Regions from separate parts of the Bradyrhizobium centrosematis genome, predicted to be linked through region 2. Evidence: predicted binding sites of a transcription regulator. Region 2 holds the regulator's gene; each other region holds the start of a gene.

Evidence for each region. Region 2 encodes PhoB, which activates phosphate uptake and scavenging genes when phosphate is short. Its sites were predicted from a motif close to TGTCATNNANCTGTCAT; they were not measured.
Region 1: the regulator PhoB is predicted to act here: its motif matches at 3,487-3,503, upstream of phnF (phosphonate metabolism transcriptional regulator PhnF).
Region 3: the regulator PhoB is predicted to act here: its motif matches at 1,595-1,611, upstream of P6U31_RS26715 (alkaline phosphatase D family protein).

Annotation. Positions count from the first base shown of each region.
Region 1 is NZ_CP120703.1:7,170,233-7,176,686, forward strand. It holds gene phnK (phosphonate C-P lyase system protein PhnK) at 1-346, opposite strand, end outside; gene P6U31_RS33835 (alpha-D-ribose 1-methylphosphonate 5-phosphate C-P-lyase PhnJ) at 339-1,235, opposite strand; gene P6U31_RS33840 (carbon-phosphorus lyase complex subunit PhnI) at 1,232-2,335, opposite strand; gene phnH (phosphonate C-P lyase system protein PhnH) at 2,340-2,948, opposite strand; gene phnG (phosphonate C-P lyase system protein PhnG) at 2,953-3,417, opposite strand; gene phnF (phosphonate metabolism transcriptional regulator PhnF) at 3,538-4,269, shown strand; gene phnE (phosphonate ABC transporter, permease protein PhnE) at 4,451-5,299, opposite strand; gene phnE (phosphonate ABC transporter, permease protein PhnE) at 5,296-6,180, opposite strand; gene phnD (phosphonate ABC transporter substrate-binding protein) at 6,251-6,454, opposite strand, start outside.
Region 2 is NZ_CP120703.1:7,322,453-7,328,906, reverse strand. It holds gene pstB (phosphate ABC transporter ATP-binding protein PstB) at 1-266, shown strand, start outside; gene phoU (phosphate signaling complex protein PhoU) at 278-994, shown strand; gene phoB (phosphate regulon transcriptional regulator PhoB) at 1,018-1,725, shown strand; gene P6U31_RS34585 (GcrA family cell cycle regulator) at 1,965-2,477, opposite strand; gene P6U31_RS34580 (aspartate aminotransferase family protein) at 2,936-4,144, shown strand; gene argF (ornithine carbamoyltransferase) at 4,144-5,079, shown strand; gene P6U31_RS34570 (Hsp33 family molecular chaperone) at 5,355-6,362, shown strand.
Region 3 is NZ_CP120703.1:5,591,016-5,597,469, reverse strand. It holds gene P6U31_RS26725 (NAD(P)H-dependent flavin oxidoreductase) at 1-783, shown strand, start outside; gene P6U31_RS26720 (hypothetical protein) at 894-1,313, shown strand; gene P6U31_RS26715 (alkaline phosphatase D family protein) at 1,700-3,274, shown strand; gene P6U31_RS26710 (aldo/keto reductase) at 3,474-4,292, shown strand; gene P6U31_RS26705 (hypothetical protein) at 4,599-4,829, opposite strand; gene P6U31_RS26700 (hypothetical protein) at 4,929-5,381, opposite strand; gene P6U31_RS26695 (helix-turn-helix domain-containing protein) at 5,541-5,813, shown strand; gene hpaD (3,4-dihydroxyphenylacetate 2,3-dioxygenase) at 5,832-6,454, shown strand, end outside.

The DNA of each region.
Region 1 (6,454 bases), 150 kb from region 2:
CGGCCGAGACTGCCATGCGCAGGCCCTGCGCGGGATCCTGGTGCACGAAGCCCCAATCGGTGCGGAACAGGAACCGGCGTTCGGCCTCGCCGAGGGTGGCGAGATCGCGCGCGACACCGTCGCGCATCCGATAGGAGACGCGCCCTGCGCTGGCTGCGAGCTGGCCCGACAGCATTTGCAGCAGCGTCGACTTGCCCGAGCCGGACTCGCCGACGATCGCGAGCACCTCGCCGGGATAGAGCGAGAACGAGACATCGCGGCACGCAGCGATGCGGCCGAACGACTTGCTGAGCGATTCCGCGACCAGCAGCGGCTGATCGTTGTCGAGCGCGCCCTGGTCAACCATTTGATCTCTCCTGCGCCTTCTCCTTGTACGGCGCGGCGCTGAGGCTGCCGTGATGGCCGGCGGCCTGGCGGCTCTCGCAATAGTCGGTGTCGGAGCAGACGAACATCCGCCCGCCCTTGTCGTCGGTGACGATCTCATCGAGATAGGAATCTTCCGCCCCGCACAGCGCGCAAGGTGCGTTGAACCGGTACGGCTCGAACGGATGATCCTCGAAATCGAGCGACACCACCTGCGTGTAGGGCGGGATCGCATAGATGCGCTTCTCGCGGCCGGCGCCGAACAATTGCAGCGCCGGGCAATTGTCCATCTTGGGATTGTCGAATTTCGGCGTCGGCGACGGGTCCATCACATAGCGGGCGTTCACCTTGACCGGATAGGCATAGGCCGTGGCGATGTGGCCGAAGCGGGCGATGTCCTCGTAGAGCTTCACATGCATCAGGCCGTATTCGGCGAGCGCATGCATGCGCCGCGTCTCGGTCTCGCGCGGCTCCAGGAAGCGCAGCGGTTCCGGGATCGGCACCTGATAGACCAGCACCTGGTTCGCACGCAGCGATGTCTCCGGGATGCGGTGCCGGGTCTGGATCACGGTCGCATCAATCGTCGCGGTCGTCGTGGCGACGCCGGCGGTCTTGGCGAAGAATTTGCGGATCGAGATCGCGTTGGTGGTGTCGTCAGAGCCCTGGTCGATCACCTTCAGCACGTCGGCAGGACCGAGGATCGCGGCGGTGACCTGCACGCCGCCGGTGCCCCAGCCATAGGGCATCGGCATTTCGCGGCTGGCGAACGGCACCTGATAGCCGGGGATCGCGATCGCCTTCAGGATGGCGCGGCGGATCATCCGCTTGGTCTGCTCGTCGAGATAGGCGAAATTGTAGGCGGGCGCGTTCATTCCGCGGCCTCCTTCATGGCAGCGGGCGCATTGGCATCCGCGAACTCCTGACGCAGCTTGCGGAGCAGTCCGAGCTCGGACTGGAAGTCGACATAATGCGGCAGCTTGAGATGCTCGACGAAGCCCGTCGCTTGGACATTATCGGAATGCGACATCACGAATTCCTCGTCTTGCGCCGGGGCCAGCGCCTCTTCGCCGAGCTCTCGGGCGCGAAGCGCGCGGTCGACCAGCGCCATCGACATGGTCTTGCGCTCGCTCTGGCCGAAGGCGAGGCCATAGCCGCGGGTGAAGCACGGCGCTTCGGTCGCCGAGCCCTTGAACTGATTGACCATCTGACACTCGGTCAGCTCGATCGCGCCGAGCGGCACGACGAGGCCGGCGTCTTCCGCGAAGAATTCCACCTCGACCTCGCCGAAGCGGATCTCGCCGGCGAACGGGTGGTTGCGGCCGTAGCCGCGCTGGGTGGAATAGCCCATCGCCAGCAAGAATCCTTCGTCGCCCCGCGCGAGGTTCTGCAGGCGCAAATCGCGGTCCGCCGGAAAATTCAGCGGCTCGCGGGTGAGATCCCCGACGCTGGCGCCGTCCTCGGCCTGCGGCGAGGATTCGATCAGGCCGTCGCGGCCGAGAATGTCCGTCACGCGCGGTGTCGGCGCGGTGGACGCTTCAGCCGCCGCCGGCGCCTCCGGCACGAATCCCTGCGCGAGCGAGGGATCGAGCAGGCGGTGGGTATAGTCGAAAGTCGGCCCGAGGATCTGGCCACCCGGAATGTCCTTGAAGGTCGAGGACACCCGCCGCTGCACCCGCATCGTGCCGGTGTCGACCGGCTCGCTCGCGCCGAAACGCGGCAGCGTGGCACGGAAGGCGCGGGTCAGGAAGATCGCTTCGATCAGGTCGCCGCGTGCCTGCTTGATCGCGAGCGCCGCGAGTTCGCGATCGTAGAGCGAGCCTTCGCTCATGACGCGATCCACGGCGAGGCCGAGCTGCTCCGAGATCTGGTCGAGCGTGAGCTCCGGAACGCGCTGGTCGCCGCGCCGCTCATGTGCGAGCAGGCGATGGGCGTTCTCGATGGCGCGTTCGCCGCCTTTGACTGCGACATACATGCTTTCAGCTTCCCTTGCTCACGACGCGGGTGGTGCGGGGGATCGCGACCACGGCATCATCGGCGACCAGCACCACGTCGATGCCGCGCGGAAACAACGCCTCGTTGAGATGCAGGCGCTCGAACAGATCGAACGGCCTGATCGACGCCTGCAGCGTCGCGGTGCCGTCGATGCCCGGTCCGCGCAGCTCGAAGGGGCGGCCCGATTCGAGACTCTCGACCTGCACGATCAACGTGGTCGAACGATCCGGATATTCGCTGGTGCCGAGCGCGAAGCGCTCCAGCGCTAGCAGCAAGGCGCCGTCGCCGATCAAGGCGAAGCTCGCGATCGAACAATCCTGCACCACGGGCGCACCGGTATGGAATTTCAGCCATTTCACCACGTCCGGGCTCTCCGCCATCCGCGCATCCAGCCACAGCGGCGTGTCGTGGTCGAACAGAGTCAGCGCGATCGCGGCGGTGCCGCGCATCATCGTCCCGGGCGTCCCCGCTGCCGGCACGATGCGCTGGACCGAGCCGGGGCGCGCCATCGCATCCATCACCGAGCGAAAGGTCGATTGCGCCGACAGCACCTTGTCGGCGAAACCCGGCGGCAGTTCCGCAATCGTCGTCATGACCTCACCCCTCACCGCGCACCATGGTGTAGAAATCAACCTTCGTCGCAGCGGTCTCGGCCGCAGCCCGCTGGCGCGCGGCCGTCAGCTGCTCGCGCAGGGGCGCGATCACGTCCCGCTCCACCGCGCTACCGAAATCGCGGGATTGCACCAGCGCATCGCACAGCGCAATCAGCCGCGCCTTCTCGCCGTCGCGCCCCAGCGTGTAGCCGAAGCCGACCTCGCCGCTCTCGAGCCGGACCGCGGCACGCGACACCGTGGCTTCGCCAAGGTTGAACGGCGCGCCGTCGCCGCCAATCCGGCCGCGCAGCATGACCAGGCCGTTTTCCGGCGCCCGCAGATCCCGATGGGCCGGGATGCTTAGGTTGCGGAGGCGGGCGGCGATCTCGCCCGCCTCCGCGTTCGCCAGCACGGCCATCGCGGCCTTGCGCTGGGCTTGCTGGTCATTGTGCTGGGTCACCCGATCCACCGAACCTCTTGAGAGAACTTGCCGCGCCCAAGTTGTCTATGATAATAGACAACTTCATACGGGAGCGCCATGACTGTTTCGTGACAAGTCCGTGATTTCTGGGCTAGGCTGACCGGCGATATGAGCATGCAAGACACTGCATCGTCCGGCGTGGCACTCTGGCGCCTCGTTGCCGACGGCATCGAACGCGGCATCGCCGACGGCCGCTTTGCGGCCGGCGACAAATTGCCGGGCGAGATGGAGATCGCCGAAACCTATCGCGTGAACCGCCACACCGTGCGGCGCGCGCTGGCGGCCCTTGCCGAGCGCGGCCTTGTGCGCGCCGAGCGCGGCAGCGGAACCTATGTCGAGGCGCAGAAGCTCGCCTATCCCTTACGCTCGCGCACCCGCTTCTCGGAGATCGTCGGCGCCGGCGGCCGCGAGCCGCGCGGCCAGCTGATCGAGGCCTCCGATGATGTCGCGACCCGGGAGCTGGCGCGCGAGCTGGGCTTGAAAGCCGGCGCTCCCCTGGTCCGAATCGAGGCCATCCGCCTCGCCGACCGCACGCCGATCTGCGTCTCGACCACTTGGCTGTCGGCCGAGCTGTTTCCGAATGCGGGCGCGGTGTTCGCCGCCACGCGCTCGATGACGAAGCTGCTCGCGCATTATGGCGTGCGCGACTATCGCCGCGGCGCCACCCGGATCACGGCCGGCATCGTGGACGCCACCGACGCAGCCCGGCTCGATCTCGCGCTGGGACGCCCGATCCTGGTGGTCGACGCCACCGACCACGATCTCCAGGGCAAGCCGCTGGTGACGAAGCATTCGCGATTTGCCGCGGAGCGGGTCGAGTTTCTGGTGGAGAACGGGTGAGGTTTCTGTTGAGCGGTGCGCTGTCTTCCCCTCTCCCCTTGTGGGAGAGGGTGGTTCGCCGCGCAGCGGCGAGACGGGTGAGGGGTTCTGTCCGCGCGCACCAATGCTTATTGAATTCTCGGAGAGAACCCCTCATCCGGCGCTTCGCGCCACCTTCTCCCACAAGGGGAGAAGGGAAGGACTACGCCACTGCCCGCTTTCCAATAATCGCAAACCGCAGCTTGCCCGAGATGAAATCGATCGCGGCGACCGCGACCAGAATCATCAGGATCAGGAACGACACCTTCTGCCATTCCAGCACGCGGATCTGCTCGGCGAGCTGGAGGCCGATGCCGCCGGCGCCGACGATGCCGATGATGGTGGCCGAGCGGGTGTTCGACTCGATGAAATAGAGCACCTGGCCGGCGATGACCGGCAGCACCTGCGGCAATAGTCCAAAGCGGATCTCGTGCAGCGCGCTGCCCCCGGAGGCGCGGATGCCTTCGACCTGCTTCTGGTCGGCGCCCTCGATCGCCTCCGAGAACAGCTTGCCGAAGGCGCCGAAATCCGACACCGCGATGGCGAGCACGCCGGCGAACGGGCCGAGCCCGACCACGTTGATCCACACCAGCGCCCAGATCAGCGTGTCGACCCCGCGGATCGAATCCAGGATGCGGCGTACAGGGAAGCGCAAGATCTGCGAGGGTATGACGTTGCGCGCGGCCAGCAGGCTGACCGGCAGCGCGAAGACAGCGGCGAGCGTCGTGCCGAGCAGCGCGATCGAGAGCGTCTCGCCCAGCGCCTTCAGATAGGCCGGCAGCGAGGAGCCGGGATCGGGCGGGATCATCATGAACGTGATCCAGCCGAGCTGGCTGAGGCCCGCGAAGAACCGCGACGGCGAAAAATCGAGGTCGACGAGGCCGTAAACGAGGAGCGCGAACGCCGCGACGATCATCGCGGGCATGGCAAGACGCGCCGAGGCCGGCCGGTCGAACACGTCGGGGTAGCGCGCGCGAATCTCTCGCGCGTCGACCTCGTGCGGCTTCGTCACGTCCGCACCTCCTTGCCGAACAGGCGGCCGCGCAGCCAGCCGGTGGTGATGTCGATGATGAAGACGGTGACGATGATGGTGAGCAGGATGGCGCTGACGTCGGAGTAGTAGAACTTGCGGATGGCGACGACGAGCTCCTGGCCGATGCCGCCGGCACCGACGAAGCCCATCACGGAAGCCTCGCGCACGTTGATCTCGAAGCGCAGCAGCGCATAGCTGGCATAGCCGGCGGTGACCTGCGGCACGATGGCAAAGCGCATGCAGGAGAGCCAGCTCGCGCCGGTGGAGCGGATGCCCTCGACCGGTTTCATGTCGGCATTCTCGACGATCTCCGAGAACAGTTTTCCGAGCGCGCCGGTAGAGTGGATCGCAATCGCCAGCACGCCCGCCATCGGTCCGAGCCCGAAGGCGATGACGAAGACCAGCGCAAAGACGATGCCGGGAACCGTGCGGGCGAATTCCAGCAGGCGCCGGACCACGAAGCGCAGCCAGAGGGACGGCGAGGTGTTTTCGGCTGCGAAGAAATTCAGGCCAAATGCGAAAGTCGCGCCGATCAGTGTGCCGACATAGGAGATCAGCAGGGTCTCGCCCAGCATCTTCAGCCATTTGCGCCAGCCCCAGAACCACTCGCCGGCATCGGTCCAGACCCGCTGGCCGTTCTCGAGCGTGAGGATGCGGTCGAAATAGCTGAGGAAGTTGCCGAAATAGGTGAAAAGCGTGCGCAGATTCACTTCGGCGCCGACCGCGGCGAGCACCAGCGCCGCGGCAAAGATCGCGGTTCCCAACAGCAGGCGGAGCCGCCGGCGCGAAACCGCTTGGCGATAGGCGGCATTCAGCGCGGCAAGCTGCTGCGCGGGGAGGATCGAAACCGCTGTCGTCATGGGTCGAACAGGTCCGTCAAAGAAAGAGCCGGGTCCTCGGGACCCGGCTCAGATGCATCGTCCCGAAAACTCAGGACGCCTTCTTCTTGCGCAACGCGTCGACGAACTTGATCAGCTCGATCGTGCCATCCCAGTCCTTGGTGGTGGCGGGATGAAAGCCCTTCTTCTGGCCGTCCTGGAGGCGGTCGAAGGCCGCCTTGTCCTTGGCCGGCGCGTCGAAGAACGCCTTCGCGATCGCCGCCTTGGCCTCCTCCGGCAGGTCGGAATTGTAGGC
Region 2 (6,454 bases):
TGCGGCCCGAGGTGATCCTGTTCGACGAACCCTGCTCGGCGCTCGACCCGATCTCGACCGCCAAGGTCGAGGAGCTGATCCAGGAACTGTCCGAGAACTACACGATCGCGATCGTCACCCACAACATGCAGCAGGCGGCGCGCGTGTCGGACAAGACGGCCTTCATGTATCTTGGCGAACTGATCGAGTTCGACGACACCAGCAAGATCTTCACGTCGCCGAGCGACCGGCGCACGCAGGATTACATCACCGGCCGGTTCGGCTGAGGAGACGGGACATGGGTTCTGAACATACCGCAAAGGCTTTCGACACCGACCTCCAGGAGCTCACCCGCCTGGTCGCCGAGATGGGCGGAATCGCCGAGCGCATGATCGTCGAGTCCGTCGACGCGCTGATCCGCCGCGACATCGCGCTCGGCCAGCGCGTCGTCACCACCGACGCCGATCTCGACGCGCTGCAGAAGCGCATCGAGGAGCGCGCGGTGCTCACCATCGCCCGGCGCCAGCCGATGGCGGTGGATCTGCGCGAGATCGTCGGCGCCATGCGCGTTGCGACCGACCTCGAGCGGATCGGCGACCTCGCCAAGAACATGGGCAAGCGCGTCGCGGCGCTGGAGACCGATTTCCATCCGCTCAAACTGTTCCGCGGCCTGGAGCACATGACCGACCTCGTGCAGCAGCAGGTCAAGAGCGTGCTGGACGCCTATGCCGCGCACGATCTGCCGGCGGCGATGGCGGTCTGGAAGGGCGACGAGGAAGTCGACGCGATCTGCACCTCGCTGTTCCGCGAGCTCCTCACCTACATGATGGAGGATCCGCGCAACATTTCGTTCTGCATCCATCTGATGTTCTGCGCCAAGAACATCGAGCGGATCGGAGACCACGCCACCAACATCGCCGAGACCGTGTTCTACATGATCGAGGGCCAGGCGATCACCGACAAGCGGCCGAAGGGCGACATGACCACGTTCGCCACGACGATTCCGAATACCTGAAGACTTGAAGGAGCGACGACACCATGGGCGCACGCATTATGGTGGTTGAGGACGAGGAAGCTCTCACCGAGCTTCTGCGTTACAACCTCGAAGGCGACGGCTATGACGTCGAGACGGTGATGCGCGGCGACGATGCCGACACCCGCCTCAAGGAGCACATTCCCGACCTGATCGTGCTCGACTGGATGCTGCCGGGCCTGTCCGGCATCGAGCTGTGCCGCCGCCTGCGCACCCGTCCCGAGACCAAGCAGCTGCCGATCATCATGCTCACGGCGCGCGGCGAGGAGAGCGAGCGGGTGCGCGGGCTTGCGACCGGCGCCGACGATTACATCGTCAAGCCGTTCTCGGTGCCGGAGCTGCTGGCGCGCGTGAAGGGTCTTCTGCGACGTGCCAGCCCGGAGCGGCTCGCCACCGTGCTCGCCTATGGCGACATCGAGCTCGACCGCGACAAGCGCCGCGTGGCGCGTTCGGGGCGGCCGATCGATCTCGGCCCGACCGAATATCGCCTGCTGGAGTTCTTCCTGGAGCACCCCGGCCGCGTGTTCTCGCGTGAGCAGCTGCTCGACAGCGTCTGGGGCCGCGACATCTACATCGACGAGCGTACTGTGGATGTCCATATCGGCCGCCTGCGCAAGCTGCTCAATCTCGGCCGCGAGCAGGACCCGATCCGCACCGTCCGCGGTGCCGGCTACGCACTCGACGATCGCTTCGCGAAGGCCGAGCAGACGTAAGCTAATTTAGAGAGCCGCCGCGATATTGGTGTCGTCCCGGACAAGCGTCAGCGCAGATCCGGGACCATAACCACAGGGCGTGGTTGTTTTGCGAAATAGGTAACTCCGAGTCCCCGTCACCACATCCTGCGGTGGCTATGGGTCCCGGATCTGCGCGCGCTTGTGGCGCGCTTGTCCGGGACGACATCGGATTGTTCAACCGTCACCGTGGACGGCTGCTTCTTGATCTCAGAACAAGCTCACCGCGGGCCCGGCTTCGCCGGTGCGCGCCGGCGATCCGCCGCGGGCTGATAGGCCACGCGCGAGTGCTGAGCGCAGTAGGGCAGGCCGGACAGCGCCTTGCCGCCGCAGAAGAAGAAATCCGGGCTCGAGGGATCGCCGACCGGCCAGTGGCAGGTCGCCTCGTTCAATTCGAGCAGCGACAGTCGCTGGCTCATCGGCACCACGTTGTCGTAGGTAACGGGTTCGGCCTCGACCTCGACCTCGAAGGCTTGCGCCAGCGCAGTGTTGCCGCGCGCGATGGGGCGCGTCACCCGCATCATGTGCTGTGCGGGACGCGCCTTGCGCGGCCGGGGCGCGGCCGATGACGGGCTCTTGGCGCGGCCGGACAGACCGAGCCTGTGCACTTTGCCGATCACGGCGTTGCGGGTCACATTGCCGAGCTCTGCTGCGATCTGGCTGGCCGAAAGCCCGGCCTCCCAGAGCTTCTTAAGCTGCTCGACGCGATCATCGGACCAGGTCAAAACCGTCATTGCACCCTTTCCCTCGCCGCGCGGCTGCCGTCCTGGCGCCCTTGCGGCGAATGCCTAAGCCTCGAAAAACCCGTGCCGTCAGAATCCCTTAAGGCTCGCCGGGCGCGTGACTGACGCCCGAACGTTTACGCCGGTACATGAGGACTCTTGGGATCAGAACCGCTGCACGAGATGTCGTATCTGACAGTTCAAACGCTACAATATGGCGTGACTCACGCGCAAGAGTCCGCCGACTCGCTTCCACATGTTCCGTGGTGAAAAACCCGCAAAATCGCCACCGCAAGACTACGGAATCAGCCTTTCCTGAGGCTTTCCAGGTGGCATTGACACCGGGTTCACCAAGCATAAGATAGTGCCGCGTGCCGCCCTTAAAAGGCGGCACGTTTCGTTTTCCGGGCCGGTCAATGGTGCGTTGCGCAATGCACGCCTCACACCGTCCGCAACATCAAGTGACCGTCATGACTAACAGCGCAGCGCCGCATTTGCTCCCCGTTTTCGCCAGGGCCAACCTCGGTTTCGAACGCGGCGAAGGCTGCTGGCTGATCGCGACCAACGGCGATCGCTATCTCGATTTCACCTCGGGCGTCGCGGTGAACGCGCTCGGCCATTGCCATCCGCATCTGATCAAGGCGTTGCAGGAGCAGGCGACCAAGCTGTGGCACATGTCGAACCTGTTCCAGAGCCCGGACGGCGAGAAGCTCGCCGCGCGCCTGTGCAGCGAGAGCTTTGCGGACTTCGTGTTCTTCTGCAATTCCGGCGCCGAGGCACTGGAGGGCGTGATCAAGCTGGTTCGCCATCATCACTTCTCCAAGGGCCATCCGGAGCGCTACCGCATCATCACCTTCGAAGGCGCCTTTCACGGCCGCACGTTGGCGACGCTGGCCGCGACAGGCTCCGCCAAATATCTCGAAGGGTTCGGCCCGCCGATGGATGGCTTCGACCAGGTGCCGCACGGCGACCTCGAAGCCGTCAAGAAGGCGATCGGTCCGCACACCGCCGGCATCCTGATCGAGCCGATCCAGGGCGAGGGCGGCGTCCGCTCGGCACCTCCCGGCTTCCTCAAGGCGCTGCGCCAGCTCTGCGACGAGAAGGGCTTGCTGCTCGCATTCGACGAGGTGCAGACCGGCATGGGCCGCGCCGGCGATCTGTTCGCGCATCGGCGCACCGGCGTCACGCCTGACGTGATGTCGCTGGCGAAGGCGCTCGGCGCCGGCTTCCCGATCGGCGCGGTGCTGGCGACCGCGAATGCGGCGGCCGGCATGGGGCCTGGCTCGCACGGCTCGACCTTCGGCGGCAATCCGCTGGCGATCGCCGCGGCCAACGCCGTGCTCGATGTCATGCTCAAGCCAGGCTTCTTCGACCACGTGCAGAAGATGTCGCTGCTGCTCAAGCAGAAGCTCGCCTCTGTGATCGACCGTCACCCCGACATCGTGAGTGAAGTGCGCGGCGAGGGCCTCCTGATCGGCATCAAGGCCGTGGTGCCCTCGGGCGATCTCGTGGCCGCCTTGCGCGACGAGAAACTGCTGACCGTCGGGGCCGGCGACAATGTCGTGCGCTTCCTGCCGCCGCTGATCGTTACCGAAGCCGAGATCGAGGACAGCGTCGGGCGGCTGGAGCGTGCCTGCACCGCATTGTCGGCGAGCCAGACCAAGCGGGCGGCAAGCTGATGAGCAAGTCCCCCACAAAGACCCCGAAGCACTTCCTCGACATCAACGAGCTGCCGCTGTCGGAGCTCAAGCGCATGCTCGCGGCCTCCTCCGCAATGAAGGCGAAGCAGAAAGCGCATCAGCCGGTGCGGCCGCTCGAAGGCAAGACGCTGGCGATGATCTTTGAGCGGCCCTCCACCCGCACGCGGGTCTCGTTCGACGTCGCCATGCGCCAGCTCGGCGGCGAGCCCATCATGCTCACCGGCGCCGAGATGCAGCTCGGCCGCGGTGAGACCATCGCCGACACCGCACGCGTGCTGTCGCGTTACGTCGATGCCATCATGATCCGCATCCTCAATCACGAGGCCCTGCTGGAGCTTGCGGCCAACGCCACCGTGCCCGTCATCAACGGCCTGACGCGGCGCTCGCATCCCTGCCAGGTGATGGCCGACCTCATGACCTATGAGGAGCATCGCGGCCCGATCGAGGGCAAGACGGTGGCCTGGACGGGCGACGACAACAACGTTCTGGCGTCCTGGGCGCATGCCGCCGAGCGCTTCAGGTTTCAGCTCAACGTCGCCACTCCTCCGGAGCTCGCGCCGAAAAAGGCGATGCGCGACTGGGTCAAGGCGACGGGCGCGCCGATCGTTCTCGGTACCGATCCGGAAGCCGCCGTGCGCGGTGCCGATTGCGTCGTCACCGACACCTGGGTGTCGATGGGCGACAAGGAAGGCGAGCATCGCCACAACGTGCTCAAGCCCTACCAGGTCAACAGCAAGCTGATGTCGCTCGCCAAGCCCGATGCGCTGTTCATGCACTGCCTGCCCGCTCATCGTGGCGAGGAGGTCACCGACGAGGTGATCGACGGTCCGCAATCGGTCGTGTTCGACGAGGCCGAAAACCGCCTGCACGCGCAGAAGGGCATTCTGGCCTGGTGCTTTGACGCGGTGAAGTGATCTCGGTGGTGGGGCTGCGTTGCTGGCCCCATTCTCCGCCGTCGTCCCGGACAAGCGTCAGCGCAGATCCGGCACCCATACCGCGTGATCTCTCTTGTGACGGGTTGGAGGCCGATGTTCTTCGCCAAACGAATGCCTGTGGCTATGAGTTCCGGATCTGCGCTTCGCGACCGACAGCGCTTCGCGCTGTCGCCGCTGCGCTTGTCCGGGACGACAGCGGAATATGCAGCAGCCGCTCCCCTTCCATTTTCCTCCTCCGACCCCAGATACGCCCCATGGTTTCCCAATCCCCTGACATGAAAACCGGGCCTGAAGGCCCGGTTCGCGCGCCATCCGCGGTTCCGATCGATGACGCCGTGCTGCCTTACGAGGTCGATGCGCTCGACGTGCGCGGGCGCCTGGTGCGGCTTGGCCCGGCGCTCGACGATATCCTGACCAAGCACGATTATCCCGCGCCGGTCGGCAAGCTGCTCGGCGAGGCCATCGTGCTGACGACGCTGCTCGGCTCGGCGCTGAAATTCGAGGGCCGCTTCATCCTGCAGGCCCAGACCGATGGGCCGGTGTCGTTCCTGGTGGTGGACTATCAGGCACCGGATCGCCTGCGCGCCTATGCACGCTTCGATGCCGCGCGCCTCGGTGACGTCAAAGATTCCGGCGCGCTGCTCGGCCGTGGTCACCTCGCCATGACCATCGACCAGGGTCCCGACATGAGCCGCTACCAGGGCCTGGTCGCGCTCGACGGCGGCAGCCTGGAAGATGCCGCGCACGAATACTTCCTGCGCTCCGAGCAGATCCCGACGCGCGTGCGCCTCGCGGTCGGCGAGGAATGGCGCTCGAGCGACGGCGGCAAGCATCGCTGGCGCGCCGGCGGCATGCTGATGCAGTTTCTGCCCAAGGCGCCCGAGCGCGCGCGGCAGGCGGACCTGCATCCCGGTGATGCCCCTGACGGTGTCGAGGTGCACAGCGTCGCCGAGGACGACGCCTGGGTCGAAGCGCGTTCGCTGATCGAGACCGTCGAGGACGTCGAGCTGATCGACCCCGAGCTCTCCGGCGAGCGGCTGCTGTTCCGCCTGTTCCACGAGCGCGGCGTGCGCGTGTTCAATCCGATTGCCCTCAAGGCGCAGTGCTCCTGCTCGCGCGATGCAGTCGCCGCGATGCTCAAGAGCTTCTCGCCCGACGACCGCGCCGCGATGGTCAAGGACGACAAGGTCGTCGTCACCTGCGAGTTCTGCTCGTCGGTCTATCAATTCACCCCGCACGAGGCGGGCGTGGAGGACGCGTAGGCCCGCCTGCGCTGGGTGGGTCAGCCGCGCGGACCTGGACCAGGAATATTCGAAGTTCTTCAACGACCACGACATCGCCCGGCGCCCGCTCG
Region 3 (6,454 bases), 1.7 Mb from region 2:
CTGCCGACCTTCTCGGCGCCGCCTTATCCGGAATATATCGCAGCCATCGTCGAAGGCGGCATCAAGGCGGTGGAGACCGCAGGCCGCAGCCCGGAAGCCTACATGCCGGCGCTGAAGGCCGCCGGCATCAAGGTGATCCACAAATGCACCTCGGTGCGCCACTCGCTGAAGGCCGAACGCATCGGCTGCGACGCCGTCAGCGTCGACGGCTTCGAGTGCGGCGGTCATCCCGGCGAGGACGACATTCCCAACATGATCCTGCTGCCGCGTGCGGCCGAGGAGCTGAAGATCCCGTTCGTTGCCTCCGGCGGCATGGCCGATGGGCGCAGCCTCGTCGCGGCATTGTCGCTGGGGGCGGCCGGCATGAACATGGGCACGCGCTTCATCGCCACCAAGGAAGCACCGGTGCATCAGAACGTGAAGAACGCGCTGGTCGCGGCGACCGAGCTCGACACCCGTCTGATCATGCGGGCCTTGCGCAACACCGAGCGCGTGCTGAAGAACGCCAATGTCGACCGTCTGCTCGAGATCGAGCGCGAGAAGGGCGACAAGCTGACGATCGACGACATCCACGATCAGGTCGCGGGTGTTTATCCCAAGATCATGCTGGACGGGCAGATGGATGCGGGGGCCTGGAGCTGCGGCATGGTCGCCGGGCTGATCCATGACATCCCCTCCTGCAAGGAACTGATCGATCGCATCATGACTGAAGCGGAAACCATCATCCGCAGCCGCCTAATGGGGTTCCTGGATGGGACGGGGGCAACGCGAAAGGTCGCCTGACACCGCCAAACTTCTTAACCACGGCGGCACTCGACCGCTGGAATTGCGCGCGACGCCTCCTAAATTGGGGTAAATTACCTCTTTCATCATGGAATTTCAGGAGGCGTCCCGTGGTCCTGAAAAGCGTTCCTTTTGCAGTTGCCGTTGCCCTGGTGCTCGCAGCGTGTGGCATCGCGCGCGCTGACGACTACAAGCCAGACGAATATCTCAGTCTCGATCTCTCCAAAGCCGTGCTGTCGCCGAAACGGCTCGGGCCCGAGACGCAGTTTGCACCGGTCGCGCTCGAGGCGCGCGGCGGCAATGACGCGCAGGCGCGCGCCGAGCCAGTCGATGTGCCGAAGAAGGTTGCGGCCGAACGCGTTCGTGTGGCCGAGCCGAAGGCCGCACAGGCCAGGAGCGCACAGCCGCGCGGCGCGGCCCGCGCCAAGCTTGCGCATCGTCACGGCAATGCGCTCGACGCACAGGCGATGGACACCCGCATCCAGACCTGGCCGTGCCGCTCCGGCGGCATCTGCAACTGGAAGCGGTAATCGCAGCACTCTCTTCGCCTATCCCCGCAGCGCCAGGGCAATCGCTTGATGTCGTTTGGGGGCCATCCTTCGAGACGCCCGCCGTTGGCGGGCCCTCAGGATGAGGACCGAGTGCGTTTGGCTGGTTTCAATGGGCTCCGATGCCGCTTAGCCTCATCCTGAGGAGACAGCTGAAAGCGGTCGTCTCGAAGGACGAGGCGCGCGCTCAGCCCGCGAAGAGCCATATGCGATTGCCCTGCCGCAAGCGGGAGGGGAGAAAATCGCCTCGGCTGCATCTCGTTCGTCATCCGCTCGTCGTAAAACCGTAGGCGCGGAGTCAAGAAACCGTAAGCTGCAAGTCAAGGAGCGCAGGCACCTTCCGTCGCGATTCGAGGAAGGTCTCCTGAATGGCAATGCTCCGCGCGCAGCGCGCATGGACCCGACGGCAATTCCTGGCCCGCTCCGCCTCTAGCCTCGCTATCGCCTCGCTCGCGAAGCCTCACCTAAGCCGCGCCGCCGATCGGCCGCAAATCGCAGGCGGCATTCAGTCCGGTGACGTCTGCGGCGATGGCTCCGCCGTGATCTGGGCGCGAGCCGACCGTCCCGCGCGCATGCAGGTGGAATGCTCGACCGTCGAGAGCTTCAAGACCATCATTGCGTCGGCTTCGCGCGATGCGGTGCCGGAGGCCGATTTTACTGCAAAGCTGCTGCTGAACGACCTGCCGGCCGGGCAGGACATCTTCTATCGTGTCCGCTTCGACGACATCGCAACCGGCGTTCCCGGCGAAAGCCGCCTCGGCCATTTCCGTAGCGCGCCGGCAGCTGGCCAGTCGATCTCGTTTGTGTGGTCCGGCGACGTCGCGGGGCAGGGCTGGGGCATCGACGTTTCGCGCGGCGGCTATCGCAGCTATCGCACCATGCTCGACAACCGTCCGGATTTCTTCATTCATTCCGGCGATCACATCTACGCCGACTGCACGATTCCGTCCGAGCAAAAGCTGCCGACCGGCGAGATCTGGCGTAATCTGGTGACCGAGGACAAAGCCGAGGTCGCGCACACGCTGGCGCAATTCCGCGGCAACTACAAATACAACCATCTCGACGAGAATTTCCGCGCCTTCCATGCCGAGGTGCCGATGCTGGCGCAGTGGGACGACCATGAGGTCACCAACGACTGGTCGCCGACCGGCAGCTACGATGAGGCAGGCTTTGAGCAGGACGGGACTTCGCGTCTGGTTGCGCGCGCCCGCCGTGCCTTCTTCGACTTCATGCCGATCCGCGATATCGGCACGCGGCAGGGCCGGGTCTATCGCAAGATCGGCTACGGTCCGCTGCTGGATGTCTTCATGATCGACATGCGCAGCTATCGTGACGAGACCTGGAACAAGGGGAGCGATCACCGCGGCTGGATCCTGGGGGCCGAGCAACTCGCCTGGCTGAAGCGCGAACTCGCAGCCTCGCGCGCGACCTGGAAAGTGATCGCGGCCGACCTGCCGATCGGCCTGGTCAGCCTGGACGCCGTCGCGCTCGGCGACGGGCCGCCTGACCGGCGCGAGCACGAGATCGCCGATCTTCTGGCGTCCCTCAAGCACGCCGGTGTGCGCAACATCGTGTGGCTCACCGCCGACATGCACTACACCGCCGCGCATTACTACGATCCGAACAAGGCGCAATTTAGGGATTTCGAGCCGTTCTGGGAGTTCGTCTCCGGTCCGCTGCATGCCGGCACTTGGGGCCCGGCCGAACTCGACGACACCTTCGGCCCGGTCGCGATGTACCAGAATGGCTGCAGCGCAGCGCAGGGCGAGAATTTGGCGCCCTGCTTCGGACTGCAGTTCTTCGGCCGGGTCGACATCGACGGCCGCAGCGGCGTCATGACCGTGACCCTGAAGGACGTCGACAACCGCGATCTCTGGTCGGTCGATCTCGTGCCACAGCCACAGCCGCAGCCGCGCCCGGCAGTGGTGGCGCAGCATTCGTGAGGGAGCGAGCCTTGCGCGCCCGGCCGTGACGGCGGGGAGGCAGGGCGCGCCTGCCAGTCTTAACCCGATCTTGATTGGCCGCCTCCCGCCTCCCTCGCTATACTGACCACTCCCGCCACCTCTTTTCCATCACCAGAGAGTTTGCAGCCCGCGGCTTCGCCGCGCGTCCGGCGGGACGCAATATGTCAGGAGTTAGCTCATGGACGATCTGAAGACACAGGGCATCAGCATGCCCAAGCTCGGCCTCGGCACCTTTCGCATGCAGGGCGATGCCTGCCGCGCTGCGGTCGAGAGCGCGCTGTCGATCGGCTACCGCCATATCGACACCGCCGAGATGTATGCCAATGAGGAGCCGATCGGCGCAGCCATCGCAGCGTCCCGCCTGCCGCGCAGCGAACTGCACGTCACGACCAAGGTCTGGCACGAGAACCTCGCGCCGGACGCGATCCGGCGGGCCATCGATGCGAGCTTGAAGAAGCTCCGGCTCGACCATGTCGATCTCTATCTCGTGCATTGGCCGTCGAAGGCCGCGGATTGGGGGGCAGTGTTCGAGACCTTGATGAGGCTGAAGGAGGAGGGCCGCACGCGGGCGATCGGCGTCGCCAATTTCACCACCGCGCTGCTCAAGATCGCGGTCGAGGACATCAAGGCGCCGATTGCCTGCAACCAGATCGAATATCACGCGATGCTCGATCAATCGAAGGTGCTGGCCTATCTCGCGCCGAAGTCGATTCCGCTGGTCGCTTATTGTCCGCTGGCGCAGGGGCGCATTGCCTCGGATTCGGTGCTGGCCGAGATCGGTGCCAAGCACAACGCGACCGCGGCGCAAGTGGCCCTGAAATGGCTGCTCGACCAGGACGGCGTCGCCGCGATCCCGAAAGCCTCGCGCCGCGAGAGCCAGCAGGCCAATCTCGATGCGCTGAAGATCACGCTCGATGATGCGGACCGCAGCAAGATCGCCGCGCTGCCGAAGGATCGACGCTGCGTCAATCCGGGCTTCGCGCCGGCGTGGGACTAAAGCATGATGAGTTTTGGTTGAATCGATGTGCGCTCAGGGCTCGATTCACCTCTCCCGCAGGGAGAGGTCGGAGCGCATCGAAGATGCGGTCCGGGTGAGGGGATCTGGTCTTGCCGAGTGCCGCGGCCCCTCACCCGGATTGCGCTGGACTTTGCATCGCCAGGGCAATCCGACCTCTCCCCGTTGGGGAGAGGTGAATCACCGACAGCCCGCCGAATCTAACTTCATAACGCTTTAACTCGACGGGTTTTCGATGCGCAAAGAAATGGCCCCGCGAGGGGGGCCATTTCCAAGTTGCGCGCTGCATTAGTCCCAGTGACGATGGCTGCGCTTGATCACCACGACGCGGTCGCCATGGTGGCCGCGATGCCAGCCATAATCGCGATGCCTGCGGAATTCGGCGCGGGCGCCGTACGGGCCGTGATGATGATGGTGATAGCCGCCACGCTTGATCACCACGGTCTCCGCGCTTGCCAGCGTCGGCGCCGCGATCACGAGCGCGCCCAGGGCCGCAACCACATAACCAAGCTTCTTCATGATGTCCTCCTCCAATTCAATGCACATCTAAACCGCGCATTGATGCGAACGTTCCGGAGGAATAGCGGGAGAATTCTGAACGGCTGTTCAGATCGATGCTTAGTCGCAGCGCTGTTGCGTGGGCGTTGGTGCGCCTGTCGCGACGTATTTGCCGTCTCGAATCGTGTACTCGCCGCGTTCGCTGCGATTGTAGATCGCGCGCAGGCTGCCGTCCTTCGCCAGCAGCAGCCCGAACTCACGCGCGTGGTGCAGCGAGGGGAAGTACACCATCACATTGATCAGGCCCTCGGCGTTGACTGTGGCCGACACCACCTCGTTCTCGTCCTTGGCGTCGCCGAAATTGCGCCGGTACATCACCCGGCCGTCCTTCCGGATCTCGTAGGTCAGGAGCGCGCCCTTGTCGCGGTCAGGGCGAGCCGCGCAGTCGACCGCCCATGAGCCGAGCAGGCCCCATTGCTCGACTGTCGCCGCCAGCGTCTCGGCACCTGCGGCGGAGGTGATCGCCGCCCACAGCATCCCCGCCGCGATCCAGCGGCTCAAACAACGCGTCATGTCCCTAGAGAACCCCGCCTCGAAGAATTCCAAAGTGTAGCATCCCGCCCGATTCCGTCCATGGCGGCCCCTGATCGCTCGCGAATTTGATCCGCGTCAATGAGGCCGGTGTTTTCCCGGGTAGGATGGCATTTCCCGAAGGCGAATCTGGATAGACCAATGCTGAATCAAGTCATGGATTTTGCGGGCGAAGTGCTGCCGGGGAGCTGTGCCGTGCCGCCTTATTCCGAGACCGAGTTTCTGACCGAGCTGGGTGATCGTTTGCGGTCCTCGCGCATGCGCTGCGACCTGTCGCGCCGCGAGCTGGCCCGCCGTTCGGGGATCTCCGAGCGCTATATCGCCCAGATCGAGGCCGGCAAGGGCAACGTCTCGATCGTCCTCTTGCTGCGACTGGCTTCCGCGATCCACAGCAGTCAGCCCCAGGCGGCCTGACGCTTCGAGGTGGCCGCCATGGGGCAGCTGGTACTCGCGGCCAAGGTCACCCACGTTCCATCATTGATGCTGTCGGAGCAACCCGGCAGCCCGTTACGCGACGCGCGCAAAGCCGCCGTCGATGCGCTGCGCGAGCTCGGCCGGCGGGCGAAGGAGCGCGGCGCGACCTGCTTCGTGGTGTTCGACACCCACTGGCTCTCCAATTTCGGCTACCACATCAATGCCAATGCGCGGCACCGCGGCTCGTTCACCAGCCACGAGGCGCCGCAGATGATCCAGGATCTGCGCTACGATCTGCCGGGCGATACCGCTCTGGCGGAAGCCATCGCGACCAGGGCCGGCGAGGCGGGCCTGAACGTGATCGCCCATCAGGTGGCCAGCCTCGGGCTCGAATACGGCACCATCGTGCCGATGCACTACATGAACCCGGACGGCTCTGCGAAGGTCGTCTCGGTCGCCTCGCCGCTGTTCACCTCGGTCGAAGAGAGCCGGATCCTCGGTGAAGCGACCCGCCGGGCGATCGATGGATCCGGTGAACGGGTCGCCGTTCTCGCCAGCGGTTCGCTCTCGCACCGGCTCTGGCCGAACAAGAAGCTGGGACCCGAGGCGTGGACGTCGGTCGCCAGCGAGTTCAACCGCCA